Regions from separate parts of the Citrobacter sedlakii genome, predicted to be linked through region 3. Evidence: predicted binding sites of a transcription regulator. Region 3 holds the regulator's gene; each other region holds the start of a gene.
What was found. Region 3 encodes LexA, which represses DNA repair genes until DNA is damaged. Its sites were predicted from a motif close to TNCTGTATGTACATACAGNA; they were not measured.

Region 1 (4,391 bases), 250 kb from region 3:
CATCAACAGCGCGTTCCACCGCTGCCGTTTCTTCCGCAAACCAGGCGACCTCAAGGGGTCCGGGCGCCATTCGCCACTCTTCCGTGATTGCTTCGGCGACATAGCGCTGTTGGCGTTGAATGCCGTGACGGAGAAATCTGGCCCCACCGCGCAGGGCTTTACCGATCCCTTCCGCCGCGATATCGCCAGTGTAGGGCGCGATCAGCTCGGCAGGATCGAATTCCGCTAAATCGGCAAGGGCGACAAAATTCTGAACGACCTGAATATCACCCTGAACTTCCAGTTCGCCACTGCGAATCAGCGCGGTGAGCTGCTGACGGTCGCGCAGTTCAGGCAGCACGCTGGCGTAGGTAATGACGGTGCAATCAGCCTCGCCCGCCCACTCACCCAGCACGTCAACCTGACGCTCGCTGAAAACCAGAATCAATGATGTCGAAAAGCCTTTTAGTTCCACGCGCAGCACTTTACCCAGCAGGCGCGTTCGCGCGGTTTTCAGCGCTGGTGAACGGTACAGGAACGTATTGAGCAGACTTTCCATTCCTGCGGTCACTAAGGGTTTAAAAGGCATCCCCGCTCTCCTGTCAGAACTTATAGCCGCGATGCAGCGCTACCACACCCGCCGTCAGGTTGTAATAATCGACGCTTTCAAACCCGGCGTCCTGCATCATCGCTTTCAGCGTGTCCTGATCGGGATGCATACGAATAGATTCCGCTAAATAGCGGTAGCTGTCCGCATCGTTCGCCACCATGGATCCGATGCGTGGTAGAACGTGGAAAGAGTAGGCATCGTAGGCTTTGCTCAGCGGCTCGATAATCGGCTTAGAAAATTCCAACACCAGCAGGCGTCCGCCGGGTTTCAGCACGCGGAACATGGAGCGCAGGGCTTTGTCTTTGTCCGTGACGTTACGTAGACCGAAGGAAATGGTGATACAGTCAAAGGTGTTGTCCGGAAAGGGCAGCGCTTCCGCGTTAGCCTGAACGTATTCGACGTTGCCGATAACCCCGATGTTACGCAGTTTTTCACGGCCCATCTTAAGCATGGAGTCATTGATATCCGCCAGAATCACCTTGCCGGTTTCACCGACCAGGCGAGAGAACTTGGCCGTCAGATCGCCCGTCCCTCCGGCCAGATCAAGCACCGTCTGACCGCGGCGAACGCCGCTGCAGTCGATAGTGAAGCGCTTCCACAAGCGATGAATGCCAAATGACATTAAATCATTCATGACATCATATTTTGAGGCCACAGAATGAAAAACGTGGGCCACCATGTCTGCTTTCTGTTCTTTAGCGACAGTCTGAAAACCAAAGTGCGTCGTTTCTTGTGAATTATCCACCATCTCAGTGCCTGCTCATCAAAAAATTGTTCGAGAAGTGTAACAGATTGGGGCTATTTGCCCTACCCTTCTACCCGTTCCGGCGACGCCAAACGGGCTAAATCGATTGCTGTTTGACGCCGCTATCGTCTGAATGAAGCGTGTTTTCAGGTGCTTCGGGCACCGCGCGCAAACGGTATTCTTCATCCTGCGACGTCGCCTGTTCCGCCAGTTCCGGATTAATCTCGCGTTTGATTTCCACGCCTAACCCCCGAAACGCTTCTGCCTGCGCCAGCACGTTGCCGCGCCCCGACGTCAGTTTTTTCATCGCCTGACGGTAGTTGTCCTGCGCTTTCTCGAGGCTTTGCCCGACAGACGACATATCATCCACAAACAGCCGCATCTTGTCGTACAGTTTACTGGCTCGTTCGGCAATTTGCTGCGCATTGCGGCTTTGATGTTCGTAGCGCCACAGGTTGGCGATGGTCCGTAACGCCACCAGCAACGTCGTAGGGCTGACCAGCATAATGTTATTTCTCAATGCCTCGGTAATCAGTTCGGGCTGTCTGTCCAGCGCCAGCAAAAAAGCAGGCTCGACGGGGATAAACATCAGCACATAGTCCAGCGAGCGCAGTCCTGGAAGCTGCTGATAATCTTTACGCCCAAGCAGGCGAATATGGTTACGCACGGATGCGATATGCTCCTGGAGCGCGCTCTCACGGGTGACGTCATCTTCCGCGTTGAAATAGCGCTCATAGGCCACCAGCGTCATTTTAGCGTCGATCACGACATCTTTGCCCTGCGGTAAGCGGACAATCACGTCGGGCTGCATCCGCGAACGGACATCATTTTCAATGCTGACCTGCGTTTCGTACTCATAGCCTTCGCGCAGGCCGGAAGCCTCCAGCACGCGGGTAAGCACCACCTCACCCCAGTTGCCCTGGGTTTTATTGTCGCCTTTCAGCGCGCGCGTGAGATTGACCGCTTCCTGCGCCATCTGCGCATTGAGCTGTTGCAGATTACGAATCTCATGCGCCAGCGTATGCCGCTCGCGCGCCTCCTGACCAAAGCTGTCCTGAACCTGGCGGCGAAAACCGTCCAGTTGCTCACGCAACGGCATGAGCAGACTGTTAAGGCTCTGTCGGTTTTGCTCGTCGACCCGGCGGTTGCTTTGCTCAAAAATCCGGTTCGCCAGGTTTTCGAACTGCTCGCTGAGGCGCTGTTCGCTATTGATCATCTGACGAATTTTGTCTTCCGCATGCTGCTGCGTCGCTTCCATTCGCGTCGTGACTTCCCGCAGATCCGCTTCCAGCGAGGTGTTAATACTGCGCAGACTGCGAAGCTCATTGTTCAGCAGTTCGCACTCGTCGCGCCAGTGATCGCTTTGGGCAAGCTCCTGTCTGGCCGCGCTTAGCGCCGCCACCATCTCTTCACGCTCGGTAAGCTGATCGGCTTTTTGCTGTGCATGTTGATAACTGGCGATCAGCCAGCCCAGCGCAACGCCTACCAACGCTATCACTGCATAAATTATGAGAGAGATATCCAAAATGCCTCCTGCCGCAACCACTCACCAGCACAAAATAGAATTGTGCTGTATAAACGTCCAGTTTGAAAGGGATTTCCTGCGAGGCGTTACGCAAAATAAAAAGGCCGAACGCGTCGGCCCTGGAGGGAAAAACAGAAAATTAGATCAGGCGACGCGCCGCTTCCACCACGATTTTCACCGCATGGCTTTCGGTTTGCTTCATGGTCTCGGCGTTCGGTATCTCTTGCTGAGTACGGTTGACGATAACCCCGGCAACCATTCCCGCACGCAGACCCTGGCTGGCGCACATGGTCAGCAAAGTGGCGGACTCCATCTCATAGTTCATGACGCCCATCGCCTGCCACTCTTCCATCGAGCCTTTAAAGCGGCTCACAACGCGACCAGAATAGGTGTCGTAACGCTCCTGCCCTGGATAGAAAGTGTCAGAGGACGCGGTTACGCCTACGTGCGTGGTCGCCCCTATTGATTTCGCCGCCTCGACCAGCGCGGTGGTACAGTCAAAATCTGCCACCGCCGGGAATTCCATCGGCGCGAAGTGCAGGCTTGCACCGTCGAGACGCACAGATGCCGTGGTCACCAGAACATCGCCCACATTGATATGCGGCTGAATCGCGCCGGTGGTACCGATACGCAGGAAAGTACGAATGCCCAGCTGCGCCAGCTCTTCTACGGCGATGGAGGTGGACGGGCCGCCGATACCGGTCGAGCAGACAATCACAGACTTGCCGTCCAGCTCTGCGCGCCAGGTCGTAAATTCGCGATGCGATGCCAGCTTAACCGGCTTATCCATCAGCGCGGCGATCTTTTCCACACGCTCCGGATCGCCTGGAACGATTGCAAGCGTAGCCCCTTGTAAATCGCTTTTGGTGAGGCCGAGATGAAAAACATCAGACTTGGACATATAAAACTCCTCTGTGATTCGGTTTTAGTCAGAAGAAGCAAAAAGATACTCTACCGAAGGACGCAGGTGATTTTCGTGACCATCATCACCATGAGGGAAAACAGTTGCATTGAATTACGCTGATTAAGTGATGTTGATCACAATTAATTGTCAACCCTGCCTTCCATTGCACAAAAATTGAGCCAATTCAGGCAGTGTGCTTTAGTGAAGGCTGTCTATAGTTAACATTGCGCTATGTATTTTAAGGGTACGGAGAATACCATGACCTCAACACAACAAACGGGCTTTGCACCTGCGGCCTCTCCCCTCGCCTCTACAACGGTTCACACTCCGGACGACGCCATTATTGCCGGTTTTACCTCCATCCCTTCTCAGGGAGAAGATATGCCGGCTTATCAGGCGCGACCAAAACAAAACGATGCGCCCCTGCCAGTGGTCATTGTAGTGCAGGAAATTTTTGGCGTGCATGAACACATTCGCGATATTTGCCGCCGGCTGGCGCTGGAAGGGTATCTGGCTATTGCGCCAGAGCTCTATTTTCGCGAGGGCGATCCGAATGATTACAGCGACATCCCGACGCTGTTCAGCAATCTGGTCAGCAAAGTGCCGGATGCACAGGTGCTGGCCGATC
Region 2 (4,391 bases), 1.8 Mb from region 3:
CTCAGTTGTCCCTGGCAACTGACAGGCAATACCCACCTGCTATGGAGAATCTGATAACCGTTATGCGTATTACGCCACCCTGAGTTTTTCCTTCCTCCGTCGTACTGAGCGAGCCTCAGCACGCACTCATTAACATCCCGTCTGCGGGTGTGCTTTATCGTACGTAAAATTGTTGCCCTCCTGGGCTGACTGTACCTAAAAACTGAGAAATTACTATGTTGCTGTCCTCGACGCGTAAGGACTGGCTGGGTAACGTCCGTGGTGACGTTCTGGCCGGTGTTGTTGTCGCGCTCGCACTCATTCCAGAAGCGATCGCCTTTTCCATTATTGCCGGTGTCGATCCCCAGGTGGGTCTCTACTCGGCGTTCTGTATTCCTCTCGTTATGGCCTTCTTTGGCGGGCGTCCGGCGATGATTTCTTCATCTACCGGTGCAATGGCGCTACTGATGGTGACGCTGGTGAAAGATCATGGCTTACAGTATTTACTGGCAGCTTCCATACTGACCGGTATATTCCAGCTGATAGCCGGTTACCTGAAGCTCGGTGGATTGATGCGCTTTGTTTCACGCTCAGTGGTCACGGGATTTGTTAATGCACTGGCAATACTGATTTTTATGGCCCAGTTACCTGAGCTGACCAACGTTACATGGCATGTTTATGCCATGACTGCGGCAGGGCTGGGAATCATCTATCTCTTCCCCTATATCAACAAAACCATTCCTTCACCGCTTGTGTGCATCGTGGTGCTGACCGTCATAGCCATGTGGCTGCATCTGGATGTGCGAACCGTCGGCGATATGGGGAAACTCCCCGACAGCCTGCCGGTCTTTCTGGTTCCTGACGTGCCTTTAAATCTCCATACGCTGCTCATCATACTGCCTTATTCTGCTGGGCTTGCGGTGGTTGGCCTGCTTGAGTCGATGATGACCGCCACGATTGTGGATGACATGACCGACACGCCAAGCGACAAAAACCGGGAGTGTAAAGCGCAGGGTATCGCGAATATTTGCACATCCTTTATCGGAGGAATGGCAGGCTGCGCGATGATTGGGCAATCCGTTATCAACGTAAAATCCGGTGGTCGTGGACGGCTTTCAACCCTCACAGCTGGCGTGGTGCTGCTTTGCCTGATTGTGTTCCTGCGCGACTGGGTATCACAAATCCCGATGGCGGCGCTAGTCGCAGTGATGATTATGGTTTCCATCGGGACATTCTCCTGGCGCTCCATTACAAACCTGCGTACACACCCCCTTTCAACCAGCGTGGTTATGCTTGCCACCGTCGCAGTTGTGGTGGCAACACATAATCTGGCCTTCGGCGTGCTGACCGGTGTACTAATTGCTTCGCTCAACTTTGCTACGAAAGTATCCCGTTTCATGCGTGTAACCTCAGTTCCGGAAGGGACGAGTCGAACTTATACCGTCACCGGCCAGGTATTCTTTGCATCAGCAGATCGCTTTACCAGCCACTTTGATTTCCGTGAGGCGATTGAGAATGTGACGATAGATGTTTCACACGCCCATTTCTGGGACATCACTTCGGTGAGTGCCTTGGACAAGGTGGTTATTAAGTTCCGCAGAGAGGGAGCTGAGGTTGAGATACGCGGGATGAATGATGCCACCCGTACCATTGTTGACCGGTTTGGTGTGCATGATAAACCCGAAGAAGTTGATAAATTAATGGGAGGTCATTAATGTCCGAAAGTCATGAAATGAACAACACCGTTGTTGCCTGTGTGGATGGCTCGTCATCAACAAAGGCAGTCTGCGAATATGCGGCCTGGGCTGCCTCCGCGCTGAAGATATCGGTGGCCCTGCTTCATGTCCTGGAAAAAAGTGACCAGCCTTTGGTTTCGGACCTGACAGGAACCATTGGCTTAGACAGTCGGGAGCATTTTACAGATGAGCTGGTTCGCCTTGAGGGTGAACGTAACCGATTATTGATGACGCAGGGTAAAGCCATCCTGAAAAACTGTGCTGAACTGCTGACAAAGGCGGGATTACCGGCACCACAGCAATTACAAAAACATGGCACGCTGGACGGGATTTTGGCTGAACTGGGGGATACGCGTCTTATGGTGCTGGGGCGCCGGGGGGCATCCAATCCGGTCGGGAGCCATATTGAGAATGTTATTCGTCTGCAAAAAAATCCTGTGTTAATTGTACCCGAAACCTTCTCGGTTCCTTCACGTGTTATGTTCGCCTATGACGGAAGTGAAGCGAGTCTGGAAAATTTGCGTCGACTTTCTGTAAGTCCGTTATTTTTGAACCTGGCCTGCCACCTGGTGATGGTGAATGGAAAATCAGAATTGCTTGAGGCAGCTCACTCTTTGTTGCAAAGAGCTGGCATAACCAGTCAGGCAAGTCTGCTTAAAGCCGACACCGTGACTCAGGCACTGTGCCGCTATGCCGAGGAAAACGAAATTGATCTTATGGTCATGGGGGCATATGGGCATTCACGACTACGCAGGTTCTTTATCGGCAGCAACACAACAGAGATGTTGTCTGATAGCAACCAGCCTCTGCTGATGCTCAGATAAAAACAGGCGGGCCCTGATTTCAGGGTCCGCTTCTCGCTCTCAGCGGACCAAAAAACTTGTAGTGGATTTCTACAATCTCACCTTACGACTCATACGGTAAATCTAAATTACTCCCAACTTCAAACGGTTCCAGAAAACTGCTAGAAGAAGGTTGAACGTGCTAAAACCTCAGTGATACTGTATATAAACACAGTCAAATTGAGTCTCTCATTATGAAGATTTTTTATCCCTTTGAGATTGCCCCCTCTATCCCTCTTCCTCTCTTTACGGAACGGGTACCTTGTGGCTTTCCCAGCCCCGCGCAAGACTATGTTGAAGATAGGCTGAATCTCAATACGCTTTTGATAGCCCATCCTAGCGCCACGTATTTTATTAAAGTAAGCGGCGACTCCATGACAGGGGCTGGAATTGGGGATGGTGACCTTCTGGTAATTGACCGTTCTCTGTCTGCAAGCCATGGCGATATTGTGATTGCTGCTGTCGCCGGCGAGTTTACTGTCAAGGAGCTACGAACTCATCCGGTCTTACAACTAGTACCGCACAATAGCAATTACTCACCCATTACGTTTCATCATCCAGAAGATCTGGAAATATTTGGCGTAGTGACATTTTCAGTGAAGTCACATCAATGACGATGTTTGCTCTGGCCGACGTCAACAGCTTTTATACGTCCTGTGAAACAGTGTTCCGCCCGGATTTAAAGGGAAAACCCGTGGTGGTGGTCTCTAACAACGACGGCTGCGTAATTTCGCGTTCAGCAGAGGCAAAAGCGCTCGGCATCACGATGGGAGAACCATTTTTTAAATTGAAAAATAAGACATTCCCCTCTGCAGTGCACATATTCAGCTCAAACTATGCCCTTTATGCCGACCTCAGTGCACGGGTTATGCAGACGCTGACGGAGATGTCGCCATCCATCGAGATCTATTCAATCGATGAAGCCTTTATCGACTTATCGGGCGTAGCCAACTGCATGTCGCTGACAGATTTTGGCAAAACCGTGCGAAACCAGGTGTTTAAAAATACCGGGCTCACGATCGGGGTCGGCGCTTCGCAAACCAAAACGTTAGCAAAATTAGCAAATTACGCAGCAAAAAGATGGCCTGGAACGGGAGGTGTGGTTGATTTATCCGACATATCACGTCAGCGCAAGCTGTTAGAGCGCGTACCTGTAGAGGAGGTATGGGGGGTAGGAAGGCACATAAGTAAAAAACTGAACGCTATGGGGATCAGTACAGCGCTGGACTTAGCCAATAGCTCACCGTGGGTAATCAAAAAGCATTTCAACGTTGTTCTGGAAAGAACGTTGCGTGAACTGCGTGGTGAACCGTGTCTGGAGCTTGAGGAATTCCCGCCAAATAAGCAACAGATTATGTGCAGCCGCTCTTTTGGGTATCGTATTACCGAGTATGCCGATATGCGTCAGGCTGTCTGCACCTATGCAGAGCGCGCTGCAGCAAAATTACGTAGTGAACATCAGTTTTGTGCTTTTGTTAGCGTTTTTCTACGCACCAGCCCGCACGCAGATAATGAAGTTTACTATGGAAATCAATCGTCGGTGAAATTACTGGCACCTTCTGATGATACGCGTGACATCATTCGTGCCGCGATAGAATCACTGGATCGAATATGGGTCGAAGGTTACCGTTACATGAAAGCGGGTGTCATGCTGGCTGACTTTTTTAGTCGCGGCACAGCACAGCTTAATTTGTTTGACAATTTCGCCCCGAAAGCTAATAGCGCGGCACTCATGACGGTAATCGACGGCATTAACGCGTCAGGGAATGGGAAGGTCTGGTTTGCGGGTCAGGGCATCCAGAAGCCCTGGGCAATGAAACGTGAGATGCTGTCA
Region 3 (4,391 bases):
CAGTCACCCACCTCTTTTTCCGCCTGATCTTTCTGGTAGCCATAACGTTCCTGGATTTTACCTACCAGCTGATCGCGCTTACCTTCGATAACCGTCATGTCATCGTCGGTTAATTTGCCCCATTGCTCTTTCACCTTACCTTTGAATTGTTTCCAGTTACCACCGGCTTCGTCTTTATTCATCATAAAGTCCTCTTCGTTAGGCTGTGAATAGCGAGTCTACGTCATCCAACGTTGCTACGTTTCTTGCTGGACGTGATATTTAGTGTAGTCAGGGATTCTGGGTTCGGTTGAGTATTCAGAATATTTAACCGTCACGTTGCCGAAAACCAGGTACCGTTACGCCAGTGCCGCCGCCAAATCCATGCTAACGAAAGTCCGCGCAGCGCCAGGAAAACCGCCAGCGCCAGCCACAAACCGTGATTCCCCAATGCCGGTAGCGCCAGCAGCGTTAACGCAAAACCCGTCGCCGCCACCGCCATACTGTTACGCATTTCCGCAGCGCGGGTCGCGCCAATAAACATGCCATCCAGCAAGTAGCACCAGACGCCGACCAACGGCAGGATCACCTGCCAGAACAGATAACGATCGGCTAACTGTTGCAACTGCGGCAGTGAGGTCAGCAGCGCGATTATCTGCTCCCCCACCAACAGGTAGGTCAAAGAAAACAGCAGTGCTACGATGCCTGACTGACGACACGCCGCCCGCCAGACCTCCAGCAATTGACTACCGTCCCGCGCGCCATACGCCTGGCCGGAATGCGCCTCAACAGCGTAGGCAAAGCCGTCCAACGCATAGGCGGTAAAGGTAAGCAGCGTCATGAGCACTGCGTTCACGGCAATGATGTCGCCGCCAAGCCTTGCGCCAAGAACAGTAATGGCGCCAAAGCAGAGCTGGAGCAGCAGCGAACGCAGCATAATGTCGCGATTAAGCGCCAGCAGGCGACGAATATTCCCGCGCCAGGCCTGCTTTAACATCTCCATCGAGACGCCGCGCAGATGCAGCACCTTGCGCACCATCAGCATTCCCAGCAATAGCGTGGCGTATTCAGCTATCACCGTAGCCAGCGCAGCGCCCTGCACGTTCATATGCAGGCCCATCACCAGCCACAGGTCGAGGATAATGTTGAGGATGTTACCGACAATCAGCAGAATCACCGGCGCCCGCGCATACTGCACACCGAGCAGCCAGCCCAGCAGGACCAGATTGGCCAGCGAGGCGGGCGCGCTAAGCCAGCGGATTTCCAGGAAGCGTCTTGCCTGCGCCAGCACCGCTTCGCTACCGCCGACGATATGCAGCGCCAGATCGATCAGCGGCGTTCGGCAGAGCGCAATGAGCAGGCCAGCGCCCAGCGCCAGCAGCAATGGCTGTACTAACGCGCGCGCCAGCGCCTGTGGGTTCTTCGCTCCAAACGCCTGCGCCGTAAGCCCGGTAGTGCTCATTCGTAAAAAGAGCAGCAGCATGAACAGAAAACTGGTAGCCGTCGCCCCAACCGCCACCCCGCCGAGGTAAACAGGACTATCAAGGTGGCCTATCACCGCGGTATCTACCAGCCCAAGCAGCGGCACAGTGATGTTGGAGAAAATCATGGGTAAGGCAAGACGCCAGAGCGCTTTATCAGCAGATGCAAAGAACGGCATGAGAAGAAGCCTGAGGAGCAGTTATCGTAGATTTAAAATTATACAGGCCTGATAAGCACAGCGCTGCCAGGCCTGGCGCCGGATAACGGCGCGTACGCTCTTATATCCGGCTAAATGAAATTACAGCCATTCACCGTTGCGGATGACGCCGACGGCCAGCCCTTCAATCGTGAAGCTTTGTTCACGCAGATCCACGACGATCGGTGTAAATTCGCTGTTTTCTGGCAGAAGCTCGACTTTGTTGCCCTGTTTTTTCAGGCGTTTTACCGTTACTTCGTCATCAATGCGCGCCACGACCACCTGACCGTTACGTACATCCTGCGTTTTGTGTACCGCCAGCAGATCGCCGTCCATAATGCCGATGTCTTTCATCGACATACCGCTGACGCGCAGCAGGAAGTCGGCATTCGGTTTAAACAGTGACGGATCGACCTGGTAATGGCCTTCAATGTGCTGCTGCGCCAGCAGCGGCTCGCCTGCCGCAACGCGACCGACCAGCGGTAAGCCATCTTCTTCTTCCTGCAGCAGTCGAATGCCGCGGGACGCGCCGGAAACGATTTCAATCACCCCTTTGCGCGCCAGCGCTTTCAGGTGTTCTTCAGCGGCGTTTGGGGAACGGAACCCCAAACGCTGCGCGATTTCCGCACGCGTCGGCGGCATACCTGTCTGGCTGATGTGATCCCGAATAAGATCAAACACCTCTTGCTGCCTGGCCGTTAACGCTTTCATTCCGCCCCCTGGGTGTATATACAGTTATGCTGTGAGTATATACAGCTAAAGGTGATTTTGGAACCACAAACTGCACAATGATCCGCAGTTTTATGCGGTTATGGAACGGAGCGCGTATGTTGTTAGTGAAAATGGGCCCACAGCAGAATGCCCCAGGTGATCAGCGCGACAATAATGGAAAGCAGCACTGCCGCCGATCCCATGTCCTTCGCCCGTCCTGACAGCTCGTGATATTCGGATCCAATACGGTCGACGACGGCTTCAATTGCACTGTTTAAAATTTCAACAACCATGACCAGCAGCACCGAGCCAATCAGCAGAACGCGGGTAATAGCATCGACATCCAGCCAACAGGCGATGGCCACGCCTGCCAGCACCGCAATGCTTTCCTGACGGAACGCCGCCTCGTTGACCCATGCTGCGCGAAACCCCTTCCAGGAGTAACCGGCTGCTTTAATAATTCGGGTGAATCCAGTGGTATTGTTAGCCATTAAAAGAACCTTTTTGCATTATTGGCGTCAATGACAATGCTTTGTTAGCGCGTATAATCTGAGTGCGGGCAACGCGGCGCGAAGTATGACCGTATACAACAGAAATTCACATGACTTTCTGATATCCTTGCAGCGCATTTGCATTATTAACCAGAGGCTTTACATCGTTTATGTCCGGCTGGCCACGAATTTACTATAAATTACTGAATTTACCATTAAGCGTACTGGTAAAAAGCAAGTCTATTCCGGCGGATCCTGCCCCGGAACTGGGACTCGATACCTCTCGCCCAATTATGTACGTTTTGCCGTATAACTCCAAAGCGGACTTACTCACACTGCGCGCGCAGTGTCTGGCGCACGATCTTCCCGACCCGTTAGAGCCGCTGGAGATCGACGGCACGCTGCTGCCGCGCTATGTCTTTATTCATGGCGGACCGCGTGTCTTTACGTATTACACGCCGAAAGAAGAATCTATCAAGCTGTTCCATAACTATCTCGATCTGCATCGCAGTAATCCAGACCTGGATGTGCAAATGGTGCCGGTCTCGGTGATGTTTGGCCGCTCGCCTGGACGTGAAAAAGGCGAAGTGAATCCGCCGCTACGTATGCTTAACGGCATTCAGAAATTCTTTGCCGTCTCCTGGCTGGGGCGCGACAGCTTTGTGCGTTTCTCGCCGTCCGTGTCGCTGCGCCGCATGGCCGACGAACACGGCACCGACAAAACCATCGCGCAGAAACTGGCGCGCGTGGCGCGTATGCACTTCGCCCGTCAGCGTCTGGCGGCGGTCGGTCCGCGTCTGCCGGCGCGACAGGATCTGTTTAACAAACTGTTGGCCTCGAAAGCCATTGCCCGCGCGGTAGAAGACGAGGCGCGTAGCAAGAAGATCTCCCACGAAAAAGCGCAGCAAAACGCCATTGCGCTGATGGAAGAGATCGCTGCGAACTTTTCTTACGAGATGATTCGCCTGACCGACCGCATTCTGGGCTTTACCTGGAACCGTCTGTATCAGGGGATCAACGTCCATAACGCCGAGCGCGTGCGCCAGTTGGCCCACGACGGGCACGAAATCGTCTATGTGCCGTGCCACCGCAGCCATATGGACTATCTGCTGCTCTCGTATGTTCTTTACCATCAGGGGCTGGTGCCGCCGCATATCGCTGCCGGTATCAACCTGAACTTCTGGCCTGCGGGACCGATTTTCCGTCGCCTGGGCGCGTTCTTTATCCGCCGCACTTTTAAAGGCAATAAGCTCTATTCGACGGTGTTCCGCGAGTATCTCGGCGAACTGTTCAGCCGCGGCTATTCCGTTGAATACTTTGTCGAAGGCGGGCGTTCCCGTACTGGCCGTTTACTGGATCCGAAAACCGGCACCCTGTCGATGACCATCCAGGCGATGCTGCGCGGCGGTACCCGTCCGATTACGTTAGTCCCGATTTACATCGGCTACGAGCACGTTATGGAAGTGGGCACTTACGCCAAAGAGCTGCGCGGGGCGACGAAAGAGAAAGAGAGCCTGCCGCAGATGCTGCGT

Region 1: the regulator LexA is predicted to act here: its motif matches at 2,903-2,922, upstream of rmuC (DNA recombination protein RmuC).
Region 2: the regulator LexA is predicted to act here: its motif matches at 2,715-2,734, upstream of umuD (translesion error-prone DNA polymerase V autoproteolytic subunit).

Annotation. Positions count from the first base shown of each region.
Region 1 is NZ_CP071070.1:4,636,424-4,640,814, forward strand. It holds gene ubiJ (ubiquinone biosynthesis protein UbiJ) at 1-568, opposite strand, end outside; gene ubiE (bifunctional demethylmenaquinone methyltransferase/2-methoxy-6-polyprenyl-1,4-benzoquinol methylase UbiE) at 582-1,337, opposite strand; gene rmuC (DNA recombination protein RmuC) at 1,432-2,859, opposite strand; gene udp (uridine phosphorylase) at 2,999-3,760, opposite strand; gene JY391_RS21925 (dienelactone hydrolase family protein) at 4,022-4,391, shown strand, end outside.
Region 2 is NZ_CP071070.1:2,620,346-2,624,736, reverse strand. It holds gene JY391_RS12580 (SulP family inorganic anion transporter) at 216-1,694, shown strand; gene JY391_RS12575 (universal stress protein) at 1,712-2,539, shown strand; gene umuD (translesion error-prone DNA polymerase V autoproteolytic subunit) at 2,752-3,171, shown strand; gene umuC (translesion error-prone DNA polymerase V subunit UmuC) at 3,174-4,391, shown strand, end outside.
Region 3 is NZ_CP071070.1:4,391,415-4,395,805, forward strand. It holds gene JY391_RS20810 (CsbD family protein) at 1-182, opposite strand, end outside; gene dinF (MATE family efflux transporter DinF) at 314-1,639, opposite strand; gene lexA (transcriptional repressor LexA) at 1,760-2,368, opposite strand; gene JY391_RS20825 (diacylglycerol kinase) at 2,491-2,859, opposite strand; gene plsB (glycerol-3-phosphate 1-O-acyltransferase PlsB) at 3,030-4,391, shown strand, end outside.